4 regions of the Streptomyces sp. NPDC001351 genome follow, and region 2 is predicted to be linked to each of the others. Evidence: riboswitches for the same ligand, from Rfam matches in the RefSeq annotation. Region 2 holds a riboswitch; each other region holds the start of a gene.
The links. A riboswitch is a leader RNA that binds a small molecule or an ion and turns the genes downstream of it on or off. The one in region 2 is predicted to bind cyclic di-AMP.

Region 1: another riboswitch for cyclic di-AMP. It lies ahead of ACFY1U_RS41650 (transglycosylase family protein); the one in region 2 lies ahead of ACFY1U_RS06295 (transglycosylase SLT domain-containing protein).
Region 3: another riboswitch for cyclic di-AMP. It lies ahead of ACFY1U_RS18830 (M23 family metallopeptidase); the one in region 2 lies ahead of ACFY1U_RS06295 (transglycosylase SLT domain-containing protein).
Region 4: another riboswitch for cyclic di-AMP. It lies ahead of ACFY1U_RS43670 (M23 family metallopeptidase); the one in region 2 lies ahead of ACFY1U_RS06295 (transglycosylase SLT domain-containing protein).

Annotation. Positions count from the first base shown of each region.
Region 1 is NZ_JBIAWS010000016.1:142,243-149,913, forward strand. It holds gene ACFY1U_RS41640 (cytochrome P450) at 1-796, opposite strand, end outside; gene ACFY1U_RS41645 (transglycosylase family protein) at 1,015-2,007, shown strand; cyclic di-AMP (ydaO/yuaA leader) riboswitch at 2,203-2,371, shown strand; gene ACFY1U_RS41650 (transglycosylase family protein) at 2,376-3,056, shown strand; gene eno (phosphopyruvate hydratase) at 3,270-4,556, shown strand; gene ACFY1U_RS41660 (septum formation initiator family protein) at 4,704-5,180, shown strand; partial or broken gene ACFY1U_RS41665 (DUF501 domain-containing protein) at 5,206-5,607, shown strand; gene ACFY1U_RS41670 (exopolyphosphatase) at 5,866-6,777, shown strand; gene ACFY1U_RS41675 (DUF3761 domain-containing protein) at 6,793-7,062, opposite strand; gene ACFY1U_RS41680 (NAD(P)/FAD-dependent oxidoreductase) at 7,629-7,671, shown strand, end outside.
Region 2 is NZ_JBIAWS010000002.1:159,812-167,482, forward strand. It holds gene ACFY1U_RS06280 (ATP-grasp domain-containing protein) at 1-673, shown strand, start outside; gene ACFY1U_RS06285 (NAD(P)-binding domain-containing protein) at 741-1,943, shown strand; gene ACFY1U_RS06290 (HAD family hydrolase) at 2,078-2,917, shown strand; gene ACFY1U_RS06295 (transglycosylase SLT domain-containing protein) at 3,128-3,610, opposite strand; cyclic di-AMP (ydaO/yuaA leader) riboswitch at 3,615-3,789, opposite strand; gene ACFY1U_RS06300 (polyprenyl synthetase family protein) at 4,469-5,479, shown strand; gene ACFY1U_RS06305 (CHRD domain-containing protein) at 5,639-6,586, shown strand; gene ACFY1U_RS06310 (outer membrane lipoprotein carrier protein LolA) at 6,845-7,671, shown strand, end outside.
Region 3 is NZ_JBIAWS010000004.1:841,931-849,601, reverse strand. It holds gene ACFY1U_RS18835 (aldo/keto reductase) at 1-947, opposite strand, end outside; gene ACFY1U_RS18830 (M23 family metallopeptidase) at 1,056-2,081, opposite strand; cyclic di-AMP (ydaO/yuaA leader) riboswitch at 2,093-2,250, opposite strand; gene ACFY1U_RS18825 (PP2C family protein-serine/threonine phosphatase) at 2,420-3,502, opposite strand; tRNA gene ACFY1U_RS18820 (tRNA-Met) at 3,610-3,683, opposite strand; gene ACFY1U_RS18815 (alginate lyase family protein) at 3,783-5,006, opposite strand; gene ACFY1U_RS18810 (dihydrofolate reductase family protein) at 5,193-6,320, opposite strand; gene ACFY1U_RS18805 (MarR family winged helix-turn-helix transcriptional regulator) at 6,413-6,928, shown strand; gene ribA (GTP cyclohydrolase II) at 7,061-7,671, shown strand, end outside.
Region 4 is NZ_JBIAWS010000018.1:117,184-124,854, reverse strand. It holds gene ACFY1U_RS43685 (GNAT family N-acetyltransferase) at 1-1,110, opposite strand, end outside; gene ACFY1U_RS43680 (HPr family phosphocarrier protein) at 1,319-1,600, shown strand; gene ACFY1U_RS43675 (GntR family transcriptional regulator) at 1,740-2,432, opposite strand; gene ACFY1U_RS43670 (M23 family metallopeptidase) at 2,619-3,383, opposite strand; cyclic di-AMP (ydaO/yuaA leader) riboswitch at 3,396-3,560, opposite strand; gene ACFY1U_RS43665 (M16 family metallopeptidase) at 3,764-5,152, opposite strand; gene ACFY1U_RS43660 (M16 family metallopeptidase) at 5,149-6,546, opposite strand; gene ACFY1U_RS43655 (DNA topoisomerase (ATP-hydrolyzing) subunit A) at 6,814-7,671, shown strand, end outside.

The DNA.
Region 1 (7,671 bases), on a different contig from region 2:
GCCGCTGCCCGGGATTGCGCAACAGCGCGTAGGTCCCGTTGCCGATCAGGTTGATGGTGGTCTCGAAGCCGGCGAAGAGCAGCACGAAGCACATCGCGGCGGCCTCGTTCTCCGTGAGGTGCTCGCCGTGGTCGGAGGCGCGGATGAGGCCCGAGATCAGGTCCTCGCCGAGGTCGCCCCGCTTGCGGTGGATGAGTTCGGCGAGATAGCCGCGGATCTTCTTCACGGAACGGGCGACGCCGCCGCGCGGGCCGCCGCCGTGCCGGATCATCATGCCCGCCCAGTCGCGGAAGTCGTCCTGGTCCTCGCGCGGAACGCCGAGCAGATCGCAGATCGCGTAGATGGGGAGGGGGAAGGCGAAGTCGTGGATGAGGTCCGCCTGCCCGTGCGGCGCGAAACGGTCGATGAGGTCGTCCGTCAACTCCTGCACCCGCGGCGCGAATTCGGCCACCCGGCGCGGGGTGAACGCCTTGGAGACGAGGCGGCGCAGCCGGGTGTGGTCCGGCGGGTCGATATTGAGCAGATGCGTCATGAGATTGGCGCTGCGCTCACCCGGAATACCGGTCCGGCTCTTGCCCTGCGCGTCCTCGGCGTGATGCTCGGGGTTCTTCGAGAGCCGCCCGTCCGCGAGCGCCTGACGTGCGTCGGCGTAGCGGGTCACCAGCCAGGCCTCGACCCCGCTGGGAAGTTTCGTCCAGTGCACGGGGGAGTGCTCACGCAGCCAGGCGTAGGCCGGATACGGGTCGCCGGCGAATTCCCAGGTGAAGAGTTCGGGAGCGGTGTTCGGGACGTTCACAGGACGACCGTATCGGGAGCCCGCAGGTGGATGCGCCGCCGCGGTGAACGGGTCAAAGATGATGCGCGTTCAAGTCTGTGATCTTCACGTGATCTACGCGGCATTAACTTGTGACAAGTGATCGGCACCGGCTACGTTCACGGACCAGCGCGGCGGTATCGAACGCCTGTCGGTGTCATGCGCCGCGCGGTCATTGCTGTCTCGCGAAAGGCCTCCGCATGCTCTCCGGGAACGGTCGACACCGTCGCCCCCGTCAGGCTCCGGCTCTCCTTGTCGCGGCCGGAGTGACCGGCTCCGCCATCGCGATCCCGCTCTTCGCCGCGGGCGGCGCCAGCGCCGCCGACGGCACCACGTGGGACAAGGTGGCCCAGTGTGAGACCGGCGGCTCCTGGAGCGAGAACAGCGGCAACGGGTTCTACGGCGGGCTCAAGTTGACCCAGGAGAACTGGGAGAAGTACGGCGGCCTCGACTACGCCCCCAGGGCCGACCTCGCCAGCCGCAACCAGCAGATAGCCGTCGCCGAGAAGCTCCTGGACGACCAGGGCGTCGGCGCCTTCCACATCTGCGGACTGACCTCCGGGCTCACCAAGGACTCGGGTTCGGCCGCCATCGACACCGGTGTGCTGGGCGGCGATTCCGGTTCGTCCGATTCATCCGGCGCGTCCGACTCGACTGGTCTGTCCAACTCCTCGGGCAGCGCATCCGATGGGTCCTCTTCGTCGGATTCGTCCTCCCGCTCGTCCTCCAGCGCCTCGCCTTCGACCTCCGCGAGTGCGACGGACAACTCCGCCGAATCCGGTACATCCGCCTCGCCCTCCACCTCTTCGCCCCAGAAGGGCGCGGGCACCTCGCAGGGCGCCGACAGCTCGTCCACGGACGAGACGAAGGGTGACGACTCGGACAATCTCCAGCCCCCGGCGTCCATTTGGACCCTCGTCGACACCGGCACGGCCGGCACCGGCCGCCACCGTGGCGCCAGCGCCGACGAGACGGCCGGTGCGACCGTCGGCAAGACCGCCGAGAAGGCCAGGACCGACAGCCGTACGGAAGACACGTACACCGTCCACGCCGGGGAGACCCTCGCCTCCATCGCCGACTCCCTTGGCCTGGACGGCGGGTGGCGGGCGCTCTATGCCGAGAACAAGAAGGCCATCGGTGCCGACCCGAATCACATCTTCGCCGGTCAGACCCTGAAACTCGGTGCCGAATAGGGCGAAAAACAACGGGAGTTCACGTCATACTTCGCCACTGAATGTCCGGTTTGGTGAAAGTGTGGGATGAGTCTCAGAAGCCCTGATCGTCTTTGAAATTCGACGGATCGCGTGTCTACCGTCGTCACCGCTCGTCAACACGAGCCCCGGCTGCCGCAACGCCGAATCCTGCCAGCGGCCGTACGGGAACAGTCGTCGCGTCATGCGCCGTAGGCAGGAGCGGGGGACCCAAGGTAGGTGCCTGCCCGGGCAGTTGACGGGCGGCTAGGGGTGTAGCCGTGTCTCGTGAGAGCGAGGACGCGGCCGGGCAACTCAACCGGCCCGAACCCGACAGCTCACCTCGCAGGCGTCGGTGAGGGGATCGAACCATGCTGTTTTCCGGCAAGGGCAAGCACCGTCGTCCGTCCAAGGCCACCCGCGTCGCCGCGCTGGCCGGCGTCACCGGCGTCGCCATCGCCGCTCCGCTGATGGCGGCCGGCAACGCCTCCGCCGCCACCGCCTCCGAGTGGGACAAGGTCGCCCAGTGCGAGTCCGGTGGCAACTGGGCCATCAACACCGGGAACGGCTACTACGGCGGCCTGCAGTTCTCCGCCTCCACCTGGGCCGCGTACGGCGGCACCGCCTACGCCCCGCAGGCCAACCAGGCCTCCAAGGCGCAGCAGATAGCCGTCGCCGAGAAGGTCCTCGCCTCCCAGGGCAAGGGCGCCTGGCCGGTCTGCGGCACGGGCCTGTCCGGTGCCGCCTACAACGGCAGCGCCCCCTCCACGAACACCACCCGCTCCACCGACTCGCAGGCCGCCTCCCGCTCCGCCGAGCGCCCGGCCGCGAAGACCGAGAGCACGAAGACCCAGAAGACCGTCACCACCCCGACCGGCAAGAAGGTCAAGAAGGGCGACGGCGAGTACAAGGTCGTCAAGGGCGACACCCTCAGCTCGATCGCCGAGAAGCACGGCGTCAAGGGCGGCTGGCAGAAGCTGTTCAAGCTGAACAAGGACATCGTCTCCGACGCCAACCTCATCTACCCGGGTCAGCAGCTGCACCTCAAGTGACAGCCTCGCGGGCTCCCCGCTCCGGTGCGTGTTCCCCCGTACGCACCGGAGCGGGGTTCTTTTTGCTCCCCCTCTTTGTTCCGTTCGGAAACAATTTACTCTCGGTTCTGCCCAAGAGGTGGTCGGCAACGTGGCCGATCGGCCTTGGGCGGTTAGGCTCATCCCGCAGAGCCACCGCGCTACTGCCGTAGCCGTGTCACATCCAAGAAGGAGATGCTCGTGCCGTCCATCGACGTCGTCGTAGCCCGGGAAATCCTGGACTCCCGAGGCAACCCCACGGTCGAGGTCGAGGTCGGCCTCGACGACGGCAGCACGGGTCGTGCCGCCGTCCCCTCCGGCGCCTCCACGGGCGCCTTCGAGGCCATCGAGCTCCGCGACGGTGACCCCAACCGCTACCAGGGCAAGGGTGTCGAGAAGGCCGTCCTCGCCGTCATCGAGCAGATCGGCCCTGAGCTGGTCGGCTACGACGCCACCGAGCAGCGCCTGATCGACCAGGCCATGTTCGACCTGGACGCCACCGACAACAAGGGCTCCCTCGGCGCCAACGCCATCCTCGGCGTCTCCCTCGCCGTCGCCCACGCCGCCTCCGAGGCCAGCGACCTGCCGCTCTTCCGCTACCTGGGCGGCCCGAACGCGCACCTGCTGCCGGTGCCGATGATGAACATCCTGAACGGCGGCTCGCACGCCGACTCCAACGTGGACATCCAGGAGTTCATGATCGCCCCGATCGGCGCGGAGTCCTTCTCCGAGGCCCTGCGCTGGGGCGCCGAGGTCTACCACACCCTCAAGAAGGTGCTGAAGACCAAGGGCCTGTCCACCGGCCTCGGCGACGAGGGCGGCTTCGCCCCGAACCTGGAGTCCAACCGCGCCGCGCTCGACCTCATCATCGAGGCCATCAAGCAGGCGGGCTACGTCCCCGGCCAGCAGATCGCGCTCGCGCTCGACGTCGCCGCGTCCGAGTTCTACAAGGACGGCAAGTACGAGTTCGAGGGCAAGTCCCGCTCGGCCGCCGAGATGACCGAGTACTACGAGGAGCTCGTGGCGGCCTACCCGCTCGTCTCCATCGAGGACCCGCTGTTCGAGGACGACTGGGCCGGCTGGAAGGTCATCACCGACAAGCTGGGCGACAAGGTCCAGATCGTCGGCGACGACCTCTTCGTCACCAACCCGGAGCGCCTGGCCCGCGGCATCGAGGAGGGCACCGCCAACGCCCTGCTCGTCAAGGTGAACCAGATCGGCTCGCTGACCGAGACCCTGGACGCCGTCGAGATGGCCCAGCGCAACGGCTTCAAGTGCATGATGTCCCACCGCTCCGGCGAGACCGAGGACGTCACCATCGCCGACCTCGCGGTCGCGGTGAACTGCGGCCAGATCAAGACCGGCGCCCCGGCCCGCTCGGACCGCGTCGCCAAGTACAACCAGCTGCTGCGCATCGAGGAGATCCTCGACGACGCCGCGGAGTACGCGGGCCGCAGCGCCTTCCCGCGCTTCAAGGGCTGAGCCTTCCCGCACGTCCGCTCCGCGGACCATCGGGCCCAGCAAGGGCTGAGCCTTCCTGGGCTAAGCCTTAGCCAGTCGTACGTACGTCCCTGTACCGGTCCCGTACCGTGTGCGGGGACGTACGCACGTGTGACGGGAGGCGGCGACATGGCCGTGAAGGACCGGGACCGGTTCTCCACCGCGACCAGGATCAGACTGCTCGGCGAGCAGACGGCGGCCCGGGTCTACCGCTCCCAGACCAAGCGGCAGGCCCGCCGGTCGCGGCTGACCGGCCGGGCGGCGCTGCTCGCCCTGGTGCTGTGCTCCATGGTGGTGGCGCTGGCGTACCCCATAAGGCAGTACGTCTCCCAGCGCTCCCAGATCGCCGATCTCCAGCGGCAGAAGGAACAGGCCAGGGCGCGGGTCGAGCAGCTGCGCGACCTGAAGGCGCGCTGGCAGGACGACGAGTACGCCGAGCAGCAGATCCGGCTGCGGCTGCACTATGTGCTGCCCGGGGAGACGAGTTACGTCGTGATCGACCCGAAGGTGGCCAAGCAGTCGCGCTTCGAGCAGGGCGCGGGCCACCGCCCCTGGTACACGAACGTCTGGGACGGGGTCGACAAGTCCGACGCCTCCGCCCAGTGAACCGACAGAGGAATTCAGCACAGGCATGGATACGCCCCCGCCGCCCACCCCGCGCACCGAGCCCACCGACGCCGACGTCGAGGCCTTCAAGCAGCAGCTCGGGCGGCCGCCGCGCGGGCTGCGCGCCATCGCGCACCGCTGCCCCTGCGGCCAGCCGGACGTCGTGGAGACGGCCCCGCGCCTGCCGGACGGCACGCCCTTCCCGACGACGTACTACCTGACGTGCCCCCGCGCCGCCTCGGCGATCGGCACGCTGGAGGCGAACGGCGTCATGAAGGAGATGACGGAGCGACTCCAGACGGACCCGGAACTCGCCGCCGCCTACCGCGCCGCGCACGAGGACTACATCGCGCGCCGTGACGCCATCGAGGTCCTGGAGGGCTTCCCGAGCGCGGGCGGCATGCCCGACCGCGTCAAGTGCCTGCACGTACTGGTGGGCCACTCGCTGGCCGCGGGCCCGGGCGTCAACCCGCTCGGCGACGAGGCGATCGCGATGCTGCCGGAGTGGTGGCTGAAGGGCCCGTGCGTGCAGCCGCTGGCGGCCCCCGACCCGGCGGACGAGATCCCCGGCGAGGAGGGTGAGGTCACCGACCCCACCGAGGTCCGCAGCGGCTTCTTCGCATACGCCCCCCTCGTCCCCGCGGGCTTCAGCCGGGTCGCCGCCGTCGACTGCGGCACGAACTCCATCCGGCTCCTGGTCGCGGACGTCAGCCCGGCCACCGGTGAACTGCTGGAGCTCGACCGGCGCATGACGATCGTGCGGCTCGGACAGGACGTGGACCGGACCGGGCGGCTGGCCCCCGAGGCGCTGGAGCGGACGTTCGCGGCCTGCCGGGAGTATGCGGAGGTGATCCGTGAACTGGGCGCCGACAAGGTGCGGTTCGTGGCCACGTCGGCCTCCCGTGACGCCTCCAACCGCGACGCGTTCGTACGGGGCGTCGTGGACATCCTGGGTGTCGAGCCCGAGGTCATCTCCGGTGAGCAGGAGGCCGAGTTCTCCTTCACGGGGGCGACCAAGGAACTGAAGGGGCGCGACGACCTGGACCGTCCCTATCTTGTGGTCGACATCGGCGGCGGCTCCACCGAGTTCGTCGTGGGCGACGACCATGTACAGGCCGCGCGCTCCGTCGACGTCGGGTGCGTGCGGATGACCGAGCGGCATCTCGTCCGGGACGGCGCCGTCACCGACCCGCCCACCGAGGAGCAGATCGCGGCCATGCGGGCCGACATCGAGCGGGCCCTGGACCTCGCCGAGGAGACGGTCCCGCTGCGCGAGGCGCGCACACTGGTCGGCCTCGCGGGGTCGGTGACGACCGTGTCGGCGATCGCTCAGGAACTGCCCGAGTACGACTCGGAGCGCATCCACCACTCCCGGATCGCCCTCGCCAAGGTCCGCGAGATCACCGACTGGCTGCTGCACTCCACCCACGCCGAGCGCGCGGCCGTCCCCTCCATGCATCCGGGGCGCGTCGACGTGATCGCCGCGGGAGCTCTCGTACTGCTGTCGATCATGGAGCGGATCGGCGCCGAGGAGGTCGTGGTCAGCGAGCACGACATCCTCGACGGGATCGCCTTCAAGGTGGCGGAAGGCGTCTGACGATCCGGCTGCGGCCTACTTGAACCAGTACCGGACGCCGTGGTGGTGCGAGCAGGTGCCCTGCGAGTGCCGCGAGTAGGACAGGGTGGCGTCCTTGCACTTCGCCGTCTCGTACTTGTCCCTCGGCCGCTGGTGGTGCGTCCAGCCGCACACGCCGGTGGTGTGACTGACGCAGTGGTGGGCCGTGTTGGTGGCCGGAAGAGTGGCAGCGGAAGCGGTCGGTGCGCTGATGAGGACGCCGGCGAGGGCGACGGTGATCGCCGAGGCAGCAAGACGTGCGCGCATAGGAGTTCCTCCCCCTTGAGGTGCTTGGCAGCGGGAGCTTATAGCGGTGTGAACGACTTGTGGCCTTTGTTGGAGAAGTCGTGGAGACGGCTTTTGGGTCCCGCCCGTCGGACCGTGGCGTAGGTCTCGATTGTTACTGATGGGTAGCTCTCGGACGAGCAGGTCGGATAGCGTATGAGCGTGTCCAGGGGGCCTTTCGGGGCCCCTTGGCGACACGCCGCCAGGAAAGTTCGTGAAGTTCTTCACAAGGAATTCCGCCCGGTGGAAGCACGAAAAGGGGCCGGTTGGGCCTTCCGAGGGTCCGACAGGGCCTTGAACGTGTTCAGAAGGGGTAGGGGAAGCTTCCCTGGAGGACGCTCACGAGGGGGTGTCACGGAGGGCTCACGGCACCTCCGATGACGCGGAGAGGCAGCTCACGCGGCATTGACATCGGGACGTACCGCCCCGCGCAGACCTCGCCGCGACCTGCCTCGCGACAGCGGGTCGCGGAGGATAACACACCTCCTGCAAGAGCTTGTGAAGGGGCGCACGAGCGCCCCCTCCGGGGCAGGTGGATACTCGATGGCATGAGCACCACGGAGCGTCCCAGGATCCTCGTAGTAGGCGGTG
Region 2 (7,671 bases):
CCTGCTCGGTCTCGCCCGCGACTGGGGCGAGTGCCCCGGGGTGATCCTCCAGGAGTACCTGCCCAGGGAGGACGCCGAGGACTGGATCGTGCACGCCTACTTCGACCAGGACTCGACGCCGCTCGCCATGTTCACGGGCGTCAAGGTGCGCTCCTGGCCGCCGCACGCGGGCATGACGGCGAACGCGTACGTCGTCGACAACCCGGAACTCGCGGACATCGCCGCGCGTTTCATCAAACAGATCGGCTTCACCGGCATCATCGACCTCGACCTGCGCTTCGACCGGCGCGACGGACAGTACAAACTCCTCGACTTCAACCCCCGCATGGGCGCCCAGTTCCGGCTCTTCGAGAACGAGTCGGGGGTGGACGTCGTCCGCGCCATGCATCTCGACCTGACCGGCCGCACCGTCCCGGAGGGGGAACAGCGGGCCGGCCACCGGTACATCGTGGAGAACATCGACCTGCCCGCCCTGCTCGCCTACCGCCGCAGCGGCTATACGACGCCGCACGCACCGGCGCGCGCGAGCGGCACGGAGCTGGCCTGGCTCGCGGGTGACGACCCGCTGCCGTTCCTCACGATGCTCGCGCGCTTCGTGCGGCCGGGCGCGAAGCACCTGTATCAGCTGTGGCGGACCAACCGCCGTGGCAGCACCACCAGTTCGGGCGGCTAGCCGGCCGGTCGGTCGCCCGAGACGAACCACACGAAGTGACGAAGTGAGCGTCCTGGGGAGGGACTTCGTGATTCAACCGGTTGCAGTCATCGGCGCCGGGCCCTTCGGCCTGTCGACCGCCGCCCATCTCCGAGCACGCGGACTGCCGGTCCGCGTCTTCGGCGAGCCCATGGTCAGCTGGCGCGACCACATGCCCGCCGGAATGCTCCTCAAGTCGACCCCTGCCGCCTCCAGTCTGGACGCGCCGCAGCAGGGCCACACACTCGCCGACTACTGCGACGCCGCCGGCATCAGGCGGCTGGTGACGGACGAGGACATCATCCCCGTCGAGACCTTCATCGCCTACGGCGAGTGGTTCCAGCAGAAGCTGGTGCCCGAACTGGAGCGGGTGCGGGTGGTGTCGGTGGACCGGCGAGGGGGCGACGGCTTCGAACTGAAGCTGGACTCCGGTGAGTTGTTCACCGCCCGCGCGGTCGTCGTGGCCACCGGCCTGTCCGGGCTCGCACACCTGCCGGCCGAACTGGCCACCGCCGCGGCGGACGGACCCACCCCCACGGGCCCGGTCTCCCACAGCTCCCAGCAGCACGACCTGACGCGCTACGCCGGCAAGGAACTGATCGTGATCGGCGCCGGCCAGTCTGCGCTGGAGACCGCGGCACTGGCTGCGGAGGCGGGCGCACAGGTGCGGGTGGTCTCCCGCGGCCGCGGCAGGGTCGCCTTCGGCGCACCACCGTGGAAGCAGCCCAGGCTGCGCCCCGAGTCGCCCTTCGGCCGCGCCTGGTCCCTGTGGGCCCTCAGCTACTACCCGCACCCCTACCGCTATCTGCCGGCCGAGGCCCGCCACTACCTGGTGCGCCGCGTCCTCGGCCCGCTCGGCGCGTGGTGGCTGCGCGACCGTTTCGAGGGAAAGGTGCAGGTCAGCGAGGTCGACCGGATCGTGCGGGCGGACGCGGCCGACGGCTGCCCGAAGCTGACGGTCCGCACCCACGCGGGCCGCATCCAGGACATGTCCGCGGACCACGTGATCGCGGCCACCGGATACCGGGTGGACATCGCGGCCATGGACTTCCTCGGCCACGGACTGCGCACGCGACTCGCGGTGAGCCGCGGCACCCCCAAACTGGGCGCGGGATACGTCTCATCGGTCCCCGGCCTGTACTTCACCGGCCTGCCGGCCGCGGCGTCGTACGGCCCGGTGATGCGCTTCGTGTGCGGCACCGAGTTCGCCTCTCCGAGGCTGGCCAAACACCTGGCGGCAGCGCACGGCTAGGCACGGGTCGCGGGCTCCTGCCTGACGATGAAGAGCCAACAAGGATAAGGGAGTTGAGCGAGGGCCGGTGGGGGAATCGGCCGTCGTCCGGTTCGCGATGAGTCGGTGGGGCGTCCTGTCCGTATTCTCTGATCATGGCCGCACCCACCGCATATGCACTCATCGCCACCGACCTGGACGGCACGCTGCTCCGAGGCGACGACACGCTCTCCGACCGGTCCCTCGCCGCTCTCGCACGGGTCGCCGGGGCCGGCGCCCGGCACCTGGTCGTGACGGGCCGGCCGGCCCCCAGGGTGCGGCCGCTCTTCGACCAACTGGGCGGCAGGGGGCTCGCGGTGTGCGGGCAGGGCGCGCAGGTGTACGACGTGGGCGCGGACCGTCTGCTGTGGTCCGTCACCCTGGACCGGGAGCTGGCCGAGACCGCCCTCGGCAAGATCGAGGCCGAGGTGGGCCAGGTGTACGCGGCTGTCGACCAGGACGGTGTGGAGGGACTCACGCTCATCGAACCGGGCTACCTGATGCCGCATCCGACGCTGCCGGCGGTCCGGGTCGACCGGCGCGACGACCTGTGGTGCGAACCCATCAGCAAGGTGCTGCTGCGCCATCCCGACCTGTCGGACGACGAGTTGGCGGCGACGGCGCGTTCGGTGGTGGGTTCGCTGGCCACCGTCACCATGTCGGGGCCGGGGACCGTCGAACTCCAGCCATGCGGCATCACCAAGGCGACGGGCCTCGCGCTGGCCGCCGCACACCTGGGACTCGGCCCGCAGCAGACGATCGCCTTCGGCGACATGCCCAACGACATCCCCATGTTCGACTGGGCCGCCCACGGCGTCGCCATGGCCAACGCCCACCCCGAACTGAAGGCGGTGGCCGACGAGATCACCCTGTCGAACGAGGACGACGGCATCGCCGTCGTCCTCGAGCGACTGTTCGTCGAGTCCGGGGAGCTCGCCGAATTCGTGGAGCTTTGAGCGGCCGCACCCGGAAGGGGTGCGGGGCTGTATCCATATGCGGCTCCGCCGCGATGGGGGTCCCCCCGCTCATGGGGGTCCCCCCCGCTCGAGCGAAGCCGAGAGCGGGGGAGAAGCCGAGAGCGAGGGAGCGACCAGCCACGACGGGCCCGCAGAGGACCGACAGTCCTCCGTGGCACTTCTAGCAGAGTGGCACTTCTGGCGGAGAGCTCAGTAGGCGCCGAACACGTTGTCGATCGACCCGTACCGCGCGGCAGCGTACTTGCAGGCGGCCGTGATGTTCGCGATCGGGTCGAAGGGGTTCATTGCCGTGCCGGGCACGTGGTAGGCGAGGAACGTCGGATCGATGACCTGCAGCAGACCCTTGGACGGAGTGCCGGCGAGCGCGTTCGAGTCCCAGTTGTTGATGGCGGCCGGGTCGCCCGAGGACTCGCGGATGATGTTGCGGTAAATGCCGTTGTACGTCCCGGGAATCCCGTTCTGCTTCATGACCTGGAGGGCGCCCCGGATCCAGCCGTCGAGGTTGTCGGCGTAGCCCATCGACTTCACGTTGGCCACGGTCGGGGTGGCCGCGGACGCACTGGTCGCCCCGATGAGCGGCAGGGCGAGAACGGCGGCGCCCGTACCGGTGACGGCGAGCTTGCGGGCGAGGCGGTTGTTTCTGGGGCGGCGGTGCTGACCTGTTGCAGACATGGCGGGATCCTCTCCGGCGCCTGCGAGGTGAGCTGTCGGGTTCGGGCGGGGAGATGCCCGGCCGCGCAGCCGTACGGCAACGCGACTTCACCCCTAGCCGGCCCGGGACGATGCCCGGTCCGGCGGCCTACCTGGTTCCCCCGCTCCTGCCGTGCGAGTGAGTTGGTCGATGGTCGTGCCCGGGCGGCGGCAGGATTCGGCGTCCACCCGACAGGCCGGGAACGTATGCGAGAGCACATGGCCGGAACAAGTGTCGGGCTCACAGATCAGGGCTATTGACCTTGGTCTGAGGCTTATGGGGCACTTGATCCTTTGCGGTTGCCAAGGCTCAACTCGCGTACGGAGGAGGGGAAGCGGCGGGAGGGCGGCCCTCGGCGGCCCGTACTGCCGTGTGAGTCAAGTCACCGGCATCCGCAAGGGCGGCAAATAGGACAATGGCCCCAACTCGTGGGCAACCAGCCGCTCATCGCCTCATTGGGGGGCGAAAGCGGAACCTGTGGTGTGGTGCACCTCGTTGTCATGACGGTCGCCTGTCGAGCACCCCGTGCCGGGCTCCGGAGGTCCTCGTGAGCCGATTTCGTGGGGGGAACGGGGGAACGGGGGAAGGGGGCGACCGTGCCGACTCGTACGGACGTGTCGGGAGGCGCGTCGGCCGACACCCCGATAGACAAGTCGATAGATATCCGTTCTTATCGGTTGATCAAAAACATACCGGTCGTGATCCGATACCACCCGGGCTGGACGGGTGGGCGGCATCGGTGATCGAAAGGTGACCGGATACGCTGACTTGAGTGATGTCAGCGACCTATCGACAAACCGTGTAACCGCCAGTAGACACCAGCAGACAGGAGACCCCTCGTGACCGTCGTCGGGCCGTTCGGGCTGAGCGTGCGGGACCAGGCTCTGGAAGCCGATGTCCAGGCCGGATTGGCGGCCGTCGAGGAAGGTTTGCTCGAAGCCACCAAGAGTGAGGTGCCCTTCATCACGGAGGCCGCCCAGCACCTGGTGCGGGCGGGCGGGAAGCGGTTCCGCCCGCTGCTCGTGATGCTCGCCGCCCAGTTCGGCGATCCGTATGCGCCTGGGGTCGTGCCGTCGGCCGTGGTGGTGGAGCTGACCCATCTGGCGACGCTGTACCACGACGACGTGATGGACGAGGCCGCCGTGCGGCGCGGCGTCGACAGCGCCAACGCCCGCTGGGGCAACTCGGTGGCGGTCCTCACCGGCGACTTCCTGTTCGCGCGCGCCTCGCACATCCTCGCCGACCTCGGGCCCGAGGCGGTCCGGGTGCAGGCCGAGGCGTTCGAGCGCCTGGTCACGGGGCAGATCCTGGAGACGGCGGGGCCGCAGGACGGACGGGACCCGGTCGACCACTACCTGGACGTGCTCGGTGGCAAGACGGGCTCGCTGGTGGCCGTGTCCTGCCGCTTCGGGGCGATGATGTCGGGCGCCGACGAGACGGTCGTGGATGTGCTGACGCAGTACGGGGAGCGGCTCGGGGTCGCCTTCCAGCTGGCGGACGACGTGCTGGACATCGCCTCCGAGTCGCGCGAGTCCGGGAAGACGCCCGGGACCGACCTCCGCGAGGGAGTCCCCACCCTTCCGGTGCTGCGGCTGCGGGAGCGGGCGGCGCGTCTGGGGCTTGCCGAGGACATCGCCCTGTGCGAGCTGCTGGACTCCGACCTGAGCGACGACGCGCGGCACGCCGAGGCGCTCGCCGGACTGCGGGCGCACCCCGCGCTGGAGCAGGCGCGCCGGGACACGGTGCGGTACGCGGAGGACGCGCGAGCGGCCCTGGCTCCGCTGCCGGAGTGCGACGCCAAGCTCTCGCTGATGGAGATGTGCGACGCCGTGGTGCACCGGGCCGGCTGACCCGTCCGTCGTGCGGCCCCTGGCCGGCGCTCCTGGGTGGCGTGATGCACGTCACACGTCTGGACTGAGTCCAGAATGAGATCACTTCCGTAGTGATATCTCAGAAGGCCGATACAGGGGGTGTCGGCCGGTCTACGGGGAGAAAACAGAATCATGGGCATGAATGCGACGTTCTCGAAGCGCCGTAGGAGCCTGATGGTCACCGCTGTCGCGGTGGCCGCCGCCGGGGGGATCGCCGCCGCCGTGATCCCGGCCCACGCCACCGGGGGGACCGTGTCCGACGACACCGGGGGAACCCTTCTGGCCGCCAGTCTGCGCGGGGCCAACGAGGTGCCCGTGGCGGGCGGTCCGGCCGTCGGCGACCAGGACGGCGCCGCTCTCGAGTTCATCAAGGTGCAGGACGACAGGGTGTCCGTCGCCGTGACCTGGCGCGGCACCGGCAAACCGACCATGCTCCACATCCACCAGGGCGCCAGGGGTACCAACGGCGGCGTCAAGGTCGACTTCACCGACCTGCTGAAGAACAGCAAGCGGCACAGCGTCACCGGCACGGTCGAGGTCAAGGACGCCGCCCTGCTCGCCGCTCTCAAGTCCGACCCGGGTTCGTTCTACGCCAACCTGCACACCACCGAGTTCCCCGGCGGAGCCGTCCGCGGCCAGCTCCACAAGGTCACCGTCGCCGCCTTCGACTTCCATGACGCCCTGCACAACGTCCAGGCGTCCGTGATCAAGGGCAAGCAGATCTACGAGTGCAAGCCCGCCGCCGGCGGTGGCTACGCCTTCGCCCAGCGGGACGTCGCCGCCCTGCTCGGCGGCGGCATTCGGCACTCCTTCGTCGCGCCCAACTCCGGTACGCCCCAGTGGGTCGCACCGGACGGAAGCGCGGTGACCGGAGCCGTCCTGTCCAAGACGCCGAACGGCGACGGCAACATCCCCGAGCTCGACCTCAAGGCCACTGAGGCCGGCAAGCGCCACGGCCTGCTCGCGAACACCGCCGAGATCCTGCGGCTCAACACCGTGGGCGGAGTGGCCCCGGCCGGGTCCTGCACGCCCGGCGCGATCGCAGGCGTCCCGTACCGGGCGGACTACGTCTTCCTGCGGAACTGACGGGAGCTGACCCCGGGCGGGCGGCGTCTTCCTCCTACGACGCCTACGGGTCGGGGCAGGCGCCGCCCTCTCGCGTCATACCCCAGATGTACACGGAGTTGGCCCCCGGGGCTGACGCTTCCTCCTGGCCGATTTGGTGAGATGGAAACCACGGAAATCACCACTGATCACCGATTCGGGTGAGAATGGCGGCTCGGGGTGGACAACAGAAACGCACGAGTTGGACAAGCCGCCGCCGACGACGGAGGTAGCGCACACATGGCACCGTACGAATCCGACGACAGCACGACCGCCGGGGAGGCCGACGACCTGCCCGCGGGCCGGCGCAAGGCCGCGCGGTACGTCGTCCCGGTCGCGGTGGTGGGGGTGGCGGCGGCGACCATCGGGCTCGTCCCCGCGCTCGCCGACTCAGGCGACCCGAACCTGCCGAAGATCAGCGCACAGCAACTCATCGAGAAGATCGCCAAGTCGGACGTACAGCAGATGTCCGGCACGGTGAAGATCACCACGGATCTGGGGCTGCCGAACCTCGGCGGTCTCGAGAGCAGCCTGACGTCCGGCGCCGGCAAGTCGGGCGACGGCTCGTCCGCCGACCCGACCTCCAAGCTCACGGAGCTCGCCACCGGCACGCACACCCTGCGCGTCGCGGCCGACGGCCAGGACAGGCAGAAGCTGTCGCTGCTGGAGAACGCGGCCGAATACAGCATCATCCACAACGGCAAGGACGTCTGGGGCTACGACAGCCAGTCGAACGAGGTCTACCACTCGACCGCCCCCGCCGGCGCGGAGAAGCAGCAGAAGCAGGACGTCCCCGCCACGCCCAAGGACCTCACCAAGGACGCCCTGAAGTCGGTCGACTCCACCACCTCGGTGACCGTCGAGGGGACCGCCCAGGTCGCGGGCCGTGACGCGTACCGGCTGGTCATCAAGCCGAAGCAGTCCGGTTCGACGGTCGGTCAGATCACCGTGGCCGTGGACTCGAAGACCGGGCTGCCGCTGAAGTTCACCCTGACCCCGGCGAGCGGCGGCGCCGCCGTGATCGACGCCGGCTTCACCCAGGTCAGCTTCGCCAGGCCGAGCGCGTC
Region 3 (7,671 bases), on a different contig from region 2:
GCCGACGCCTCCGTCAGGCGGGCGACCTCGGCGTCGGTGAGCGTCAGCTCGCCCACCGCCAGCAGCGCCGGGAGCTGCTCCACCGTCCGTGCGGACGCGATCGGGGCGGCGACCGTCGGCTGGGCGCCGAGCCAGGCCAGGGCGACCGTGGCGACCGGGGCCTCGTGGGCCTGGGCGATCTCGTCGAGAGCGGTCAGGACCCGCTGTCCCCGCTCGGTCTCCAGGTGCTTGGCCGCGCCGCCCGCCCGCGGGCTGTCGACCGTCGCGCCCGGGCGGTACTTGCCGGTGAGGAACCCGGAGGCGAGGGCGTAGTACGGGACGGCGGCGAGGCCGTAGCGGGCGGCCAGGTCCTGCAGCTCGCCCTCGTACGTGTCGCGGGAGACCAGGTTGTAGTGCGGCTGCAGGGCCACGTACTTGGCCAGGCCCTCGCGGTCGGAGAACTCCAGGGATGCGCGCAGCCGGTCGGCGGAGATGTTGGACGCCGCGATGTGCCGGACCTTGCCCGCCTGCACCAGCTCGTCGAGCGCGCCGATGATCTCCTCGACCGGCACCTCGGGCTTGTCGAAGTGGGTGTAGTAGAGGTCGATGTAGTCGGTGTCGAGGCGCCGCAGGGAGGCCTCGGCGGCGGCCTTGATGTTGGCGGCGGACAGGCCCTGGAACTCGGGGTGCTGGCTGACCTTGGTCGCGATGACCACGTCCTCGCGGTTGCCGCGCGCCTTCACCCACTTGCCGATGATCGTCTCGGACTCGCCGCCCTTGTTGCCCTCGACCCACGCCGAGTAGCCGTCAGCAGTGTCGACGAAGTTGCCGCCGGCGGCCGCATAGGCGTCGAGCACGGCGAAGGAGGTGGCCTCGTCGGCGGTCCAGCCGAAGACGTTGCCGCCCAGGGAGAGCGGAAAGACCTCGAGGCCGGAGGAGCCGAGCTTGCGCAGTGAAGGAGAAGTCATGCTCTACGTCAACGCCCGCCCCGGTGGTCGGTCTTCCGCGACGGGCGCAAAGATCCCGTAAACATGCGGACTACGGCACTCCGGGTACGGACGGAGAACGTACGAGTATCAGGGGTTGAGGCCCTTGCTGCGCAGCCACGGCATCGGGTCGATGCCGGTGGCCTGGCCGTCGGGGTGGACCTCGAGGTGGCAGTGCGGGCCGGTCACGTTGCCGGTGGCGCCGACGCGGCCGATGACGTCACCGGTGCTGACCTTCTGGCCGACGCTGACGCTGATCGAGGACTGGTGGCAGAACCAGAGCTCCGTACCGTCGTCGAGGGTGAGGATCGTGCGGTAGCCGTACGCGCCCGCCCAGCCGGCCTGCGTGATGGTGCCGGAGTGGATGGCCTTGATGAGCGTGCCCGTGGGGGCGGCGAAGTCGAGGCCCGTGTGGTAGCCGGAGGACCACATGGAGCCGGCCTGGCCGAAGGTGCCGGTGATCGTGTACGACACGACCGGCAGCGTGTACTGCTTGGCCAGCTCGGCGAGCTTCGCGTCCTCGGCGGCCTTCTTGGCCGCCGCCTCCGCCTTCTCCTTCGCGGCGGTGGCCTTGGCCGCGGCTTCCTTCTCGGCCTTGGCGGCGGCGTCGTCGATCTGCTGGGCGAGGGCCGCCTCGGTGGCGGCCTGGCTCTTGCTGTCGATCTGGACCCGCTGCGACTCGGCCTGCGCCATGATCCGGTCACGCAGCGCCTCGCCGGCGCCCTTGGCGCCCTGCGCGGTGCCGGCGGAGGTGGTGGCGACGTCGCTGAGCGCGGTGGCGGAACCCTTGGGGGCGTCGGAGCCGCCGCCGAACACATGGCTGACGGAGGCGAGATCGGGCAGGGAGATCGACACCGGCGGCTTGCCGGTGTTGGCGCTGGCCATGCCGCCCGCGCCGACGGCGGCTATGACGCCGACGCCCAGGACCGTGGAGCTGCGGGCGAGTCCCCCGCCGCGCTGCTTGGCGACGCGGTGCCGGCCGCGGACGGGGGCGATGGAGTCCTCGGTGGGATTCCACTCCTCCCAGGGGCCCTCGTCGGTGCGGCGGCCGGCGAAGCCGAAGGGTTCGGTGCTCGGCACGAACGGGGCTGCCGGGGCAGGCGGGTTGGACGCCACGTGGGCGTGCTCCTTTCCTTCCTTCTCGCCTACCGGGTTAGCTGACGGGTTCGGAGCAGGAAGGTCTCCTACGCGCGTAAACCTGCCGTGCTGCCACGGCGGTATCGGCGCGATTCACCCCAGGGTGGTGGTTCCCCGGTTCCCTTGCGGGATTCGGCGCGTGCGCACGGAGCCGCCTCTTGTGACGGCTGGGACGACCGCGCTGCGTTATCGAACGTTAATAGACCCGGGGTGCCGATTCCAAGGTGTTCCGCTTGATCATTAACCTTTCCGACCTGGACGTACGGCGCATGAACGGCGAAAAACGGGCGAGTTGACCGCGCCTCAGGAACCCGGTTTCAGGGCCGTCGTACGGCGAGCAGCGCCATGTCGTCCGTCATGGCCTCCCCGGCATGGCGGCGCACCTCCCGCGCGAGGGCGGCGAGCAGCGCGCCGGGGTCGTGGAAGACCCGGCCGGTGAGCCGGTCCGCGGGTTCGAAGAACCGCCCGTGCTCGTCCCGTGCCTCGGACAGCCCGTCGGTGTACAGCAGCAGCGTGGCCCCGCTGCGGAACGGGGTCTCCTCCGCGCGGTCGGGCCGGCTCCCGAACTCGCCCATGCCGAGCGGCAGCGCGGGCTCGCGGGCGTGCAGGGTGTGCACGGTGCCGTCCGGGCACAGCAGCAGCGGTGGCGGGTGGCCGCGGGTGACGATGCGGACGATGCCTTCGCCGTGCGGGAGTTCGACGAGCACGGCGGTGGTGAACCCCTCGATCAACTCGATGCCCTCGCGCCGCGCCGCCTCGCGCGCAAGGGCCCGGTCCAGCCGCAGTGCGACCGCCTCCAGCGTGGCCTCCTGCTCGGCGGCCTCCCGGAACGCCCCGATGACGACGGCCACGGCGGCCACCGCCCCCATCCCCTTTCCGCGTACGTCGCCCACGACCAGCCGTACGCCGTGCGGGGTGTCCTGGACGGCGTACAGGTCGCCGCCGATGGAGGCGTCCGCCTGTGCGGCCTCGTACCGTGCCGCGATCGCGAACCCTCCGATCCGTTCGGCGGGTTCCGGCAGCACCGCGCGCTGGGCGGCCTCGGCGATCTCGCGCTGCGAGGCGAGCTCCTCGCGGTTGCGGCGGACGAGGAGGTTGATGAGAACGGCCAGGACGGAGACCGTCGCCACGGTGGCCAGCTCGGTGATCGCCTCGACCTGGAGGAGGACGCCCACCTGGGCGTGGATCGCGGTGACGACGAGGACGGTCGCGATGCCGGTGAGGGCCGTGCCCCGGCGTGAGTAGAGCGGGGCGGCGACCAGGGGTGCGGCGGTGAAGAGGGGGCCCGCCGTGAACCGCGACGGGGTGAGGTAGTCGTAAAAGGTTCCGCCGACGATCAGCAGCCCCGGGAGCAGCCGCATGAAGGTGCGCGCGTATGAGATCGGCCCCTCCTCGTCCACCCCTCCAGGTTTCCCGGGGCGGCGGCGCGCGGCGAGCCGGATGGCCCGACCGGGGGAAACACTCAGGGCCGGAATCCAGTGACTGGACTCCGGCCCTGAGCCTTGAGTAGCGGGGACAGGATTTGAACCTGCGACCTCTGGGTTATGAGCCCAGCGAGCTACCGAGCTGCTCCACCCCGCGTCGTTGTGTCACCAGCATACGCCATCCGCGGGGCTGTCTGCGCCAGGGTTTGTGTCCGCCCCCGTTCGCCTGCGTTTTCGGGGGTTCGCAGGGCGGCCGTCAGGCGGCAGGGTTGTCCGCGTGGGTGAGCGTCTCCCAGGAGACGAAGAGGTCGTCGGTGCCGGCCGGGCGGGACTGCTCGACCAGCTTGTGGGCGGCCGGGACGGGGGTGCCGAGCCGGTTCTCCAGGTGGTTGAGGGCGACCTCCAGGTCGGGGCCCATGTTCCCGACGACCCTGCCGCCGCACAGCCACCGCGGGGGCTTGGCCCCCATCTCGTAGCGGGCGTGGAAGTCGAGGGCCGCCTTCAGCCGGTCCTTCACGTCGCCGTACAGGTCGACACCCTGGTGCCAGGCGGTCTCGGCGATGTGCGCGGTGGCGGCGAGGGAGTAGCCGACGTGCTTGAAGTTGCGGCAGGTCTCCTGCGCGATGCCGTCCTCGAACTTCGTCTCCTTGAACCAGTACGTCTCCAGCTTCTGCACGGTGTTGGCGTCGGAGCCGGCCGGGGTGAGCGGGATCTTGCCGTCCTTGCGCAGATAGAAGTAGTCGGGCACCAGGCCGCGGAAGCGTTTGACGGCGGCGTCGAAGGTCTTGTGGTCGTCGGTGAAGACGGCGATCCCGATGGCGGCGTCGGTCATCGCCAGGTCCCAGTTGCCGTTGTAGTCGGGGAGGTCCCTGGTGACCTCGGGGAGGTAGGCGGTGCGCAGCATGGCCGTGAACCGCCGTACGCGGTCGGCGGGCCAGCCGGCGCCAGGTGCGTACCGGATGATCTCCGCGGCCCGCGCCCAGGTGGACCCGGCCCAGGAGGACTGCAGCCGGGCGTCCTGCGCCGTGTGCCGCTTCAGCTGCGCCGACCAGGCGTCCATGATCTCCCGGGCCTTGACGGCGTGCTGCCGCTGGCCCGTGATGCTGAACAGCAGTGCCTGCGTGTACGCGGCGATGGCGTCCTGCCGCTCCTCCAGACAGCCCTTCGCGCCCTTGCCGCCCCAGGGACAGTTGACGACCGCGGTCGGCTGGGCCGTGTACTTGTACGAGCCGTACTTGCTGTCCCGCATGTCGAGGAACGCCTGCAGCCAGGGCTGCTTGCCCGCGATGACGTTCTTGCGTACGACGTCCAGCTGGGCCTGGCTGACGAGGACACCGGGGTGGGTGAACGGTGCGCCCGGGGGCAGCGCCCTCGCCATGGTGCGGGTGCCCGGGTCGGTGCCGCAGGAGGCGACGAGCGCCGTCAGCAGGAGGACGAGGAGAACTGCCGCCGCACGTCTGGGAACTGACCTCACTGGCACTACCTCCGCGATCGCCTCCGGCCGGTACGGTCAGGGTCGCCCTTCGGAGGGTCGCGCGCAGGATCTGTTGGGCCGATCGGCCGGTGCGGGGTGGTTGTGGTGGGCGGTGCCGGGGGCTGCGCCCCCAGACCCCCGCTTCGGCCCTTGAGGGGCCTCGTCCTCAAACGCCGGACGGGCTGAAAACACCTACGCCAAGTGTCGGTTCGGTGCCTTTGCCCGCTCCTCGTGCTCCCCCAGTACGACCACCTCGACCCCCCGCCCCGCGAGCAGCCCGCTCCCGTCCGCCCCCGTCACGAAGGTGTCCGGCTCGCGCCAGGCCGTGACCACCCGGCGTACCCCCGCGTCGAGGATCAGCCGTGCGCAGGGCTTGGGGCGGGAGGCGCGGTGGGCGCAGGGTTCCAGGCTGCTGTAGACCGTCGCCGTCGCCAGCCTGGGGTCGGCCGGGTCCAGTTTGGCGAGGGCCGCCTCCTCGGCGTGGACGACCGGGTCGTCGCCCTCGCGGGAGTGGCCGCGGGCGAGTTCCGTGCCGTCGGCGGCGACGATCACCGCGCCGACGCTGAAGGCCGTGCGTGAGGGCGGACACCGGTCCGCCAGCTCGCAGGCGAGGGCCAGCCAGTGGTGGTCGGCGGCGGCGGGGAGCGGGCCGGTGCCGGGGGCCGTGGGCTCGTAGCGCATGAGGACGACGTCCTCGATCCGGCGGGTTTCCGTCAGGCGCAGCCGGCCGGGCTGGTAGGCGCCGGGGCCGAAGAGGCGGGGGGCGTCGGGGTCGCCCACGAAGAGGGGGGCCAGGACCAGCTGGAGCTCGTCGGCGAGGCCCTGCTGGAGGAGCTGGGTGTGGATCGTGCCGCCGCCCTCGACCATCAGGCGCCGTACGCCGCGTACCTCGTGCAGATGCTCCAGGAGGCGGCGCCAGTCGAGGTCGGGGCCGAGCGGGACGACGTCGGCGGCGAGGCCGAGGGTGCGGGCACGTTCGGCGCCCTTGTCGGTCGTGAGGACGAGCTTTTCGCCGCCCGTGTGCCAGAAATTGGCGTCCGGGTCCAGGTCGCCGGAGCCGCTGACCGTGACCTTGAGCGGGTATTCCGGCTGTCCGGCCGCCACGCGGGCGGCGCGGCGCTCGGGCGAGTTGACCAGCAGGCGCGGGTTGTCGGCGCGGATCGTGCCGGCGCCGATGAGGATGGCGTCGACGGAGGCTCGTACCTCGTCCACGCGGTCGAAGTCCGCCGGGCTGGAGAGCAGGAGGCGCTCGGGACCGGTGTCGTCGAGGTAGCCGTCGAGGGAGACGGCGGCGGACAGCAGGACGTACGGGTACGGCATCGGACGCGCTCACTCTCGGCGGCGGACAGCTGGGACGGCGGGCTGCGGACTGCACGCTTGGTTAAAGTTTGAAACAAACCTACACTGGTCGCATGACGACTCGCTGGCTCACGGAGAAGGAGCAGCGCGCCTGGCGCGCGTACATCGCGGCGACGCACCTCCTGGAGGACGCCATCGACCGGCAGCTCCAGCAGGACGCCGGCATGCCGCATCTGTACTACTCCATCCTGGCCAACCTCTCCGAGGCACCGGACGGCAGGCTGCGCATGACCGATCTCGCCGAGCGGGCGAAGATCACGCGCAGCCGGCTGACGTATGCCGTGACGCGCCTGGAGAAGGACGGTCTGATCCGGCGCGAGGACTGCAAGTGGGACAAGCGCAGCAGCTTCGCCATGCTGACCGACGAGGGGATGGCCGTGCTGGAGCGGACGGCGCCCGGGCATGTGGAGACCGTGCGTTCGCTGCTCTTCGACCAGCTGACCCCGCAGCAGGTGGAGCAGTTGGAGGAGATCTTCTCGGGAGTGGTGCAGGCGCTGGAGCGGGAGGAGGAGCGCCCCACCTCGGACGAGGTTCCCTGGCGGCGCCGCTCCTCCGGTCCGTGTTCCTGAGGCAGCCCGGAAAGCCCGGAAACCTCACGTATCCCGAAAAGCTGTTGCTTCAAATTTAAAACATGGGGTAGGGTTCCCAGCCATGAACCTGCTTCAAAACTGAAGCAGATGTGGACGACCCCGGAGACCCGCATGCCCGACTTCCCCGCCGCCACCCCGCGCTCCCGCGTCCGGGTGCCGCTGCGCTTCCAGGACGGCTACAGCGTCGACGCCGAACTGGTCACCTTCCACGGCCTGACCGACGGCCAGGAGCACGTCGCCGTCGTCCTGGGCGACCCGGCTCCCGGTACAACGCCTCTGGTCCGCCTGCATTCCGAGTGCCTGACCGGTGATGTGTTCGGCTCGGCCCGCTGCGACTGCGGTCCGCAGCTGCGGGAGGCGGTCGAGCGGATCGCGGACCGCGGCGGAGTGCTGCTCTACCTGCGCCAGGAGGGGCGCGGCATCGGCCTCTACAACAAGCTGGACGCCTACGCCCTCCAGGACCAGGGCCTCGACACATACGAGGCGAACGCGGCCCTGGGCCTGCCCGAGGACGACCGCGACTACACGGCCGCCGCGCAGATGCTGGGGGCCCTGGGCATCGGCAGCCTGGACCTGCTGTCCAACAACCCCGACAAGGCGGGTCAGCTGCGCGATCTGGGCATCGACGTGCACGACCGCGTCCCCACGGGCGTCTTCACCACCGCCCACAACGTCCGCTATCTGCGCGCGAAGGTCCTCCAGACCCAGCACACGCTGCCGCT
Region 4 (7,671 bases), on a different contig from region 2:
GGACTGGGCGAACAGACCGATCCGGCCGGGGCGGGGCATCTCCGGGGCGAGTGAGGCGTTCAGCCGTACCTCGGAGGACGTGTTGATGATCCCGAAGGCGTTCGGCCCGATGATCCGCATGCCGTACGTGCGCGCGTGCCGTACGAGTTCGCGCTGGCGCTCGCGCCCCTCGGGCCCGCTCTCGGCGTACCCGGCGGAGACGACGACGAGTCCCTGCACGCCGTGCTCGCCGCACTCGGTGACCGCCTCGGGGACGTGCTCGGCCGGCACGGCGACGACCGCGAGGTCGACGGGGCCGTCGATGTCGCGGACGGAGCGGTGGGCGGGGACGCCGTCGAGCTCCTTGACGTCTTGGGGGAGCGCCTTGTTCACGGCGTACAGCGCCCCGGTGAAGCCGGCGTCGCGGATGTTGTCGAGGATGCTGCGGCCCACGCCTGAGGGGCTGCGGCCGGCGCCGACCACGGCGACGGAGCCGGGCACGAGCAGCCGCCGCACCGAGCGCGCCTCGGCGCGCTGCTCACGCGCGCGCTGGACGGCGAGGGAGCGGTCGGTGGGTTCGAGGTCGAACTCCAGGCGTACGACACCGTCCTCGAAGCTGCGCTTCTGGGTGTACCCGGCGTCCGTGAACACCTTGATCATCTTGTTGTTGGCGGGCAGCACCTCGGCGGCGAAGCGGCGGATGCCGCGCTCCCGGGCGACCGCGGCGATGTGTTCGAGGAGGGCGGAGGCGACGCCGCGCCCCTGGTGGGCGTCCTGCACGAGGAAGGCGACCTCGGCCTCGTCGGCCGGAGCCGACGCGGGCATGCCGTCGGCGCCGATGCGGTCATAGCGTACGGTGGCGATGAACTCGCCGCCGACCGTGGCCGCGAGTCCCACCCGGTCCACAAAGTCGTGGTGCGTGAAGCGGTGGACGTCCTTGGCGGACAGACGAGGGTAGGGCGCGAAGAAGCGGTAGTACTTCGACTCGTCCGAAACCTGCTCGTAGAAGCTGACCAGGCGCTCGGCGTCATCAACGGTGATGGGGCGGATGCGCGCGGTGCCGCCGTCGCGCAGCACCACGTCGGCCTCCCAGTGGGCTGGGTACTCGTGCCGGTCCGGCGAGGTCTGCATGGGCCCCAGAGTACGGCTCGCGTCCGACAACGGCGCGAGGCAGTCTGTGGAGAACACGGCAGTCCGTTGAGAAGAGAACAAGGACGGAAGTCGGGCCGAGGCCGCGGCCCGACCGCCCACCCCGGACGGGACACAGGACCGCTCCGGAGACGTTTCACGTGTGGGAAACTGGTCTAGACAACCCTGAGACACTGAAGGGCAGCATCACATGGCTGAGCGCCGCGTCAACGTCGGCTGGGCCGAGGGCCTCCACGCCCGCCCCGCTTCCATCTTCGTCCGGGCCGCCACGGCCGCAGGTATCCCGGTGACGATCGCCAAGGCCGACGGCAACCCCGTCAACGCGGCCTCCATGCTGGCCGTTCTCGGCCTGGGCGCCCAGGGCGGCGAGGAGATCGTGCTCGCCTCCGAGGCCGAGGGTGCGGACGTCGCCCTCGACCGGCTGGCGAAGCTGGTCTCCGAGGGGCTCGAGGAGCTTCCCGAGACCGTCTGATCACGGCACCACAGAAGGGCTCGTCCGAATTGCCGGGCGAGCCCTTCGCATTTCCCGCGCAGGGGCGCTGCAATTTCCGATCACGGGCAGCAGAAACAATGCCCCTCGAATTGTTCCTTCTTTGTATACGGCGCCCGTGTTAATGCCGCAGGCCCGACATGTTTACGGCATGTTGCGAGTTCCTCACACCGTTCACCCGCTCCGGGCCGCCGAAGCGCAGCCGGTGCACGGCGCTCGAGCGCTCGGTGTGCAGCGCGGTGACCGCCCGCGCGCGCTCGCTGTCGCCGCGGGCCACGGCGTCGACGATCGCGCCGTGCTCCGCCCAGGACTCCACGGGGTTGGCCGGTGCCTCCACGGCGTACATCCAGGCGATCTTGTGGCGCAGCTGGGTCAGCATCGAGGTCAGCGCGGGGCTTCCGGAGGCCTGGGCGAGCGTCTCGTGGAACCAGCCCCCCAGGGAGCGCAGATCCTCGCTGTTGCCCCTCCTGGCCCGCTCCTGGCCCAGTCTGACCAGGCCGCGCAGGACCTTGAGATGGGCGTCGGTGCGCCGCTGGGCGGCCCGGGAGGCGCCGAGCGGTTCCAGCAGCATGCGCATCTCCAGCAGGTCGGCGGCCTCCTGCTCGGTCGGTTCCGCGACGCACGCGCCCGCGTGCCGCCGGGTCACCACGAAGCCCTCGGCCTCCAGGGTGCGCAGGGCCTCGCGCACGGGGACGCGCGAGACGCCGTAGCGGCGCGCGAGGAGTTCCTCGGTGAGGCGGCTGCCGCGCTCGTAGACACCGGCGACGATGTCGTCCCGGATCGCCGTGCACACCGAGTGCGCCGGAATACGCATGACCGACCTCCGACTTAATCCCCGTGAAACGTCGATGATTGACGTGTATCGGTGACTCTATTGCACGGAGCCGGAATTTCCGACGGCGGGCCGGAATCCATGGATATTTTTTGGACAGCGGGGCGGCAGAAACACCGAAAGCCCCGGCTCGGGAGCCGGGGCTTCAGCAGATCCTGCGATCCGTCGTCAGACGTTCACGCCGTGCGAGCGCAGATAGGCGACGGGGTCGATGTCCGAGCCGTACTCGGGGGTCGTACGGGCCTCGAAGTGCAGGTGCGGTCCGGTGGTGTTGCCGGTCGCGCCGGAGAGGCCTATCTGCTGGCCCGGGGTGACCGTCTGGCCCACCGAGACGCCGATGGACGACAGATGGCCGTACTGGGTGTACGTGCCGTCCTGCATCTTGATCACGATCTGGTTGCCGTAGGCGCCGCCCCAGCCGGTCTGGACGACGGTGCCGGCGCCGACCGCGTGGACGGGCGTACCGCTCGCGGCGTGGAAGTCGATGCCGGTGTGGCTGCCGGAGGACCACAGGGAGCTGCTGGCCCGGTAGCCGGTGGAGACGTACGAGTTCGATATCGGCGCCACGAACGTGTTGAGGCGCTTGCGCTCGGCCTCGCGGGCGGCGCGCTCCTTGGCCTCGCGCTCCTGCTTGGCCTGGGCGGCGGCCTTCTCGCGTGCCGCCTCCTGGGCCGCCTTCTTGAGCGCGGCCTCCTCGGCGGCCTGCTTCTGGGCGTCGGCCTGGGCGTCGATCTTGTCGGCGATCGTGTCGCCGATGGTGATGACGGGGGTGAGCCCGGTCTGCTCGACGGAGGTGTCGGCGGCGAGCGCGGGGGCTGCCAGGGTACCGATGACGCCGGTGGCGGCGAGGGCCGCGACCCCGGCGGCGCGGGTGCTGGTGCGGTGCATCCGTGCGGGGCGACGGTGCTTCCCGGTGGCGCGCGTGAACGCCATGTGGTGGCTGGTCCTTTCCTTCCCTCTCGCCTACCGGGTTAGCTGACGGGTTCGGAGCAGGAAGGTCTCCTACGGACTCCCTCGCTGCACGCGCGGGCGTCCGATTCACCCCAGGGACTGCGGTGGGTCCCCGGCTCCCCTGGCTCGCGCCGTACGGGGACTCGGCGATGGCTGTCCGGTGCCGCGGATGCGGCGCGGTGCCTGACGGACAGCCCGGAAGACGCTAAGCGGCAGCACTTTCAATCCCCAAACGGATCAAGGCGTTTGTAGCGCATCCCACAGGGCAGACAGGCAACTCTCCTTCGATTCTCCGCCAATTCGGACATAAGAGGGCCCTGGTGACGCATCCGTCACCAGGGCCACGCCACGCGCGCGTGCCGCTACTCGGCCGACACCACCGCGACTTCACCGATCCCGAGGGCCTCGACAGGCTCCTTGATCTGCGCCGCGTCCCCGACGAGAACCGTCACCAGACGGTCCACCGGGAAGGCGTTCACGACCGCCGCGGTGGCCTCCACGGTTCCGGTCGCGGCGAGCTGCTGGTACAGCGTCGCCTGGTAGTCGTCGGGCAGGTGCTGCTCGACCTGGTCGGCCAGGGTGCTCGCCACGGCCGCCGCGGTCTCGTACTTCAGCGGCGCCACACCGACCAGGTTCTGTACGGCGACGTCGCGCTCGGCGTCGGTGAGACCGCCCTCGGCGAGCGTGCGCAGCACCTTCCAGAGGTCGTCGAGCGCCGGGCCGGTGTTCGGGGTGTCGACGGAGCCGCTGATGGCGAGCATCGCGGCGCCGGAGCCGTCCGGGGCGGACCTGAGGACCTGACCGAACGCGCGCACACCGTAGGTGTAGCCCTTCTCCTCGCGCAGGACGCGGTCCAGGCGCGAGGTGAGGGTGCCGCCGAGGCAGTACGTGCCGAGCACCTGGGCGGGCCACACGCGGTCGTGCCGGTCGGCGCCGACGCGGCCGATGAGCAGCTGCGTCTGGACGGCGCCGGGACGGTCGACGATGATCACGCGCCCGGTGTCGTCGGCGGTCACCGGCGGCACGGGGCGGGGTTCGGCCTTGGAGCCGGTCCACGCGCCCAGGGTGTCGCCGAGCAGCGCGTCCAGGTCGATGCCGGTGAGGTCGCCGACGACGACGGCGGTGGCCGTGGCGGGCCGGACATGGCGGTCGTAGAAGGCGCGTACGGCCGCCGCGTCGATCTTCTCGACCGTCTCCTCGGTGCCCTGGCGCGGGCGCGACATGCGCGAGGTCGCCGGGAAGAGCTCCTTGGAGAGCTCCTTGGCGGCACGCCGCGAGGGGTTGGCCAGCTCGTGCGGGATCTCGTCCAGGCGGTTGCGGACCAGCCGCTCGACCTCGCTGTCGGCGAACGCGGGCGCCCTGAGGGCGTCGGCGAGCAGACCGAGCGCCTTGGTGAGACGGGAGGCCGGGACCTCGAGGCTCAGACGTACGCCCGGGTGGTCGGCGTGCGAGTCGAGGGTGGCGCCGCAGCGCTCCAGCTCGGCGGCGAACTCCTCGGCGGAGTGCTTGTCGGTGCCCTCGGAGAAGGCTCGCGCCATGATCGTGGCAACGCCCTCGAAACCGGCCGGCTCGGCCTCCAGGGGCGCGTCCAGGAGCACCTCCACGGCGACGACCTGCTGGCCGGGACGGTGGCAGCGCAGGACGGTCAGGCCGTTGTCGAGCGCGCCACGCTCGGGGGACGGGAACGCCCACGGCTTGGCCTCGCCCGCCCGGGGCTGCGGGTGGAACTGCATCGTGGCGAGCTCGGTCACTTGGCCGCCTCCTCGTTCTGGTCGGTGGCTTGCACCGTGGCTTCGGACTCGGGGTCTTCGGGGAAGTCCTCGTCCTGGGTGTGCTCCGCGGACTCGGGCGAGAGCGGCTCGTAGACGAGCACCGCGCGGTTGTCCGGGCGCAGGCGGGCCTTGGCGACCTCCTGGACCTCCTCGGCCGTCACCTCCAGGACGCGCTGTACGGCGGTGAGGGCGAGCTGCGGGTCGCCGAACAGGACGGCGAACCGGCACAGTTCGTCGGCGCGGCCCGCGACCGTGCCGAGCCGGTCCAGCCACTCGCGCTCCAACTGGGCCTGGGCGCGCTCCATTTCCTCGGCCGTGGGGCCCTCCGCGGCGAACCGGGCGAGCTCCTCGTCGATGGCGGCCTCGATCACCGGCACCTCGACGTCACCGGAGGTCTTCACGTCCAGCCAGCCCAGGGAGGGCGCTCCGGCCAGCCGCAGCAGACCGAACCCGGCCGCGACGGCCGTACGGTCGCGGCGTACCAGCCGGTTGTAGAGGCGGGAGGACTCGCCGCCGCCGAGGACGGTGAGCGCCAGGTCGGCGGCGTCCGCCGCGCGCGTGCCGTCCTCGGGCAGCCGGTAGGCCGCCATCAGGGCGCGCGCCGGGACCTCCTCCTCGATGACCTCGCGCAGCTGCTCGCCGATGATCTCGGGCAGCGAGCCGTCGCGGGGCTCCGGCTTCCCGTCGTGCGAGGCGATGGACCCGAAGTACTTCTCGATCCAGGCGAGCGTCTGCTCCGGGTCGATGTCGCCGACCACCGAGAGGACGGCGTTGTTCGGCGCGTAGTACGTGCGGAAGAACGCGCGCGCGTCCTCCAGGGTCGCCGCGTCCAGGTCGGCCATCGAGCCGATCGGCGTGTGGTGGTACGGGTGGCCCTCCGGGTAGGCGAGGGCGGTCAGCCTCTCGAACGCCGTGCCGTACGGCACGTTGTCGTAGCGCTGCCTGCGCTCGTTCTTGACGACGTCCCGCTGGTTCTCCATGGACTCGTCGTCGAGGGCGGCGAGCAGGGAGCCCATCCGGTCGGCCTCCAGCCAGAGGGCGAGCTCCAACTGGTGGGCGGGCATGGTCTCGAAGTAGTTGGTGCGCTCGAAGCTGGTGGTGCCGTTCAGCGAGCCTCCGGCGCCCTGCACCAGCTCGAAGTGCCCGTTGCCCTTGACCTGCCCGGAGCCCTGGAACATCAGGTGCTCGAAAAGGTGAGCCAGGCCGGTACGTCCCTTGACTTCGTGGCGCGAGCCGACGTCGTACCAGAGGCACACCGCCGCGACCGGGGTCAGGTGATCCTCTGAGAGCACCACGCGCAGGCCGTTGGCCAGGCGGTGCTCGGTCGCTGTCAGGCCCCCGGTGCCTGCCTGGTCTGTGGCCGTGTGACCCATGGGCATGTACGTCCCTTCGCCTCGCGGATGCGGTGGTTCGAACCGCGGTTTTCCTGCCGGTCCTGCCACTGTATGCAAGCGTGCAGATCGTCGGCGAAGTTCCCGGACGACATACGCCCACAGCGGATCGCGTAGCCTTCCGCCACGCCGGGAACCTACTTCGACGCCAGGTCCTCGTCCGCGTTGTCAGTGCCGCGGTCCACAATGGTCGCGTCAGAACCCGTTCACGCTTCAGCGCGAGCAGCCAGAAAAGAGGAGCCGGCAGCGATGGCCCGCCGCAGCACGAAGACCCCGCCGCCCGACGACTCGTTCGAGGAGCGCATCCTCGACATCGACGTCGTCGACGAGATGCAGGGCTCCTTCCTCGAGTACGCGTACTCGGTCATCTACTCCCGAGCCCTGCCCGACGCCCGCGACGGCCTCAAGCCGGTCCACCGCCGCATCGTCTACCAGATGAACGAGATGGGCCTGCGCCCCGACCGCGGCTATGTGAAGTGCGCGCGCGTGGTCGGCGAGGTCATGGGCAAGCTGCACCCGCACGGCGACGCGTCGATCTACGACGCCCTGGTGCGCATGGCCCAGCCCTTCTCCATGCGCGTGCCGCTCGTCGACGGCCACGGCAACTTCGGCTCGCTGGGCAACGACGACCCGCCGGCCGCCATGCGGTACACCGAGTGCCGCCAGGCCCAGGCGACGAGCCTGATGACGGAGTCGATCGACGAGGACACGGTCGACTTCGCGCCCAACTACGACGGCCAGGAGCAGGAGCCGGTCGCCCTGCCCGCGGCCTTCCCGAACCTGCTGGTGAACGGCTCGTCGGGCATCGCGGTCGGCATGGCGACGAACATGCCGCCGCACAACCTCGCCGAGGTCATCGCGGCCGCCCGGCACCTGATCCGCTACCCGGGTGCGGATCTCGACACCCTGATGAAGCACGTCCCCGGCCCGGACCTGCCCACCGGCGGCCGCATCGTCGGCCTCGCCGGCATCCGGGACGCGTACGAGACGGGCCGGGGCACCTTCAAGATCCGTGCCACGGTCGAGATCGAGACCGTCACCGCCCGCCGCAAGGGCCTGGTCGTCACCGAACTGCCCTTCACGGTCGGCCCGGAGAAGGTGATCGCC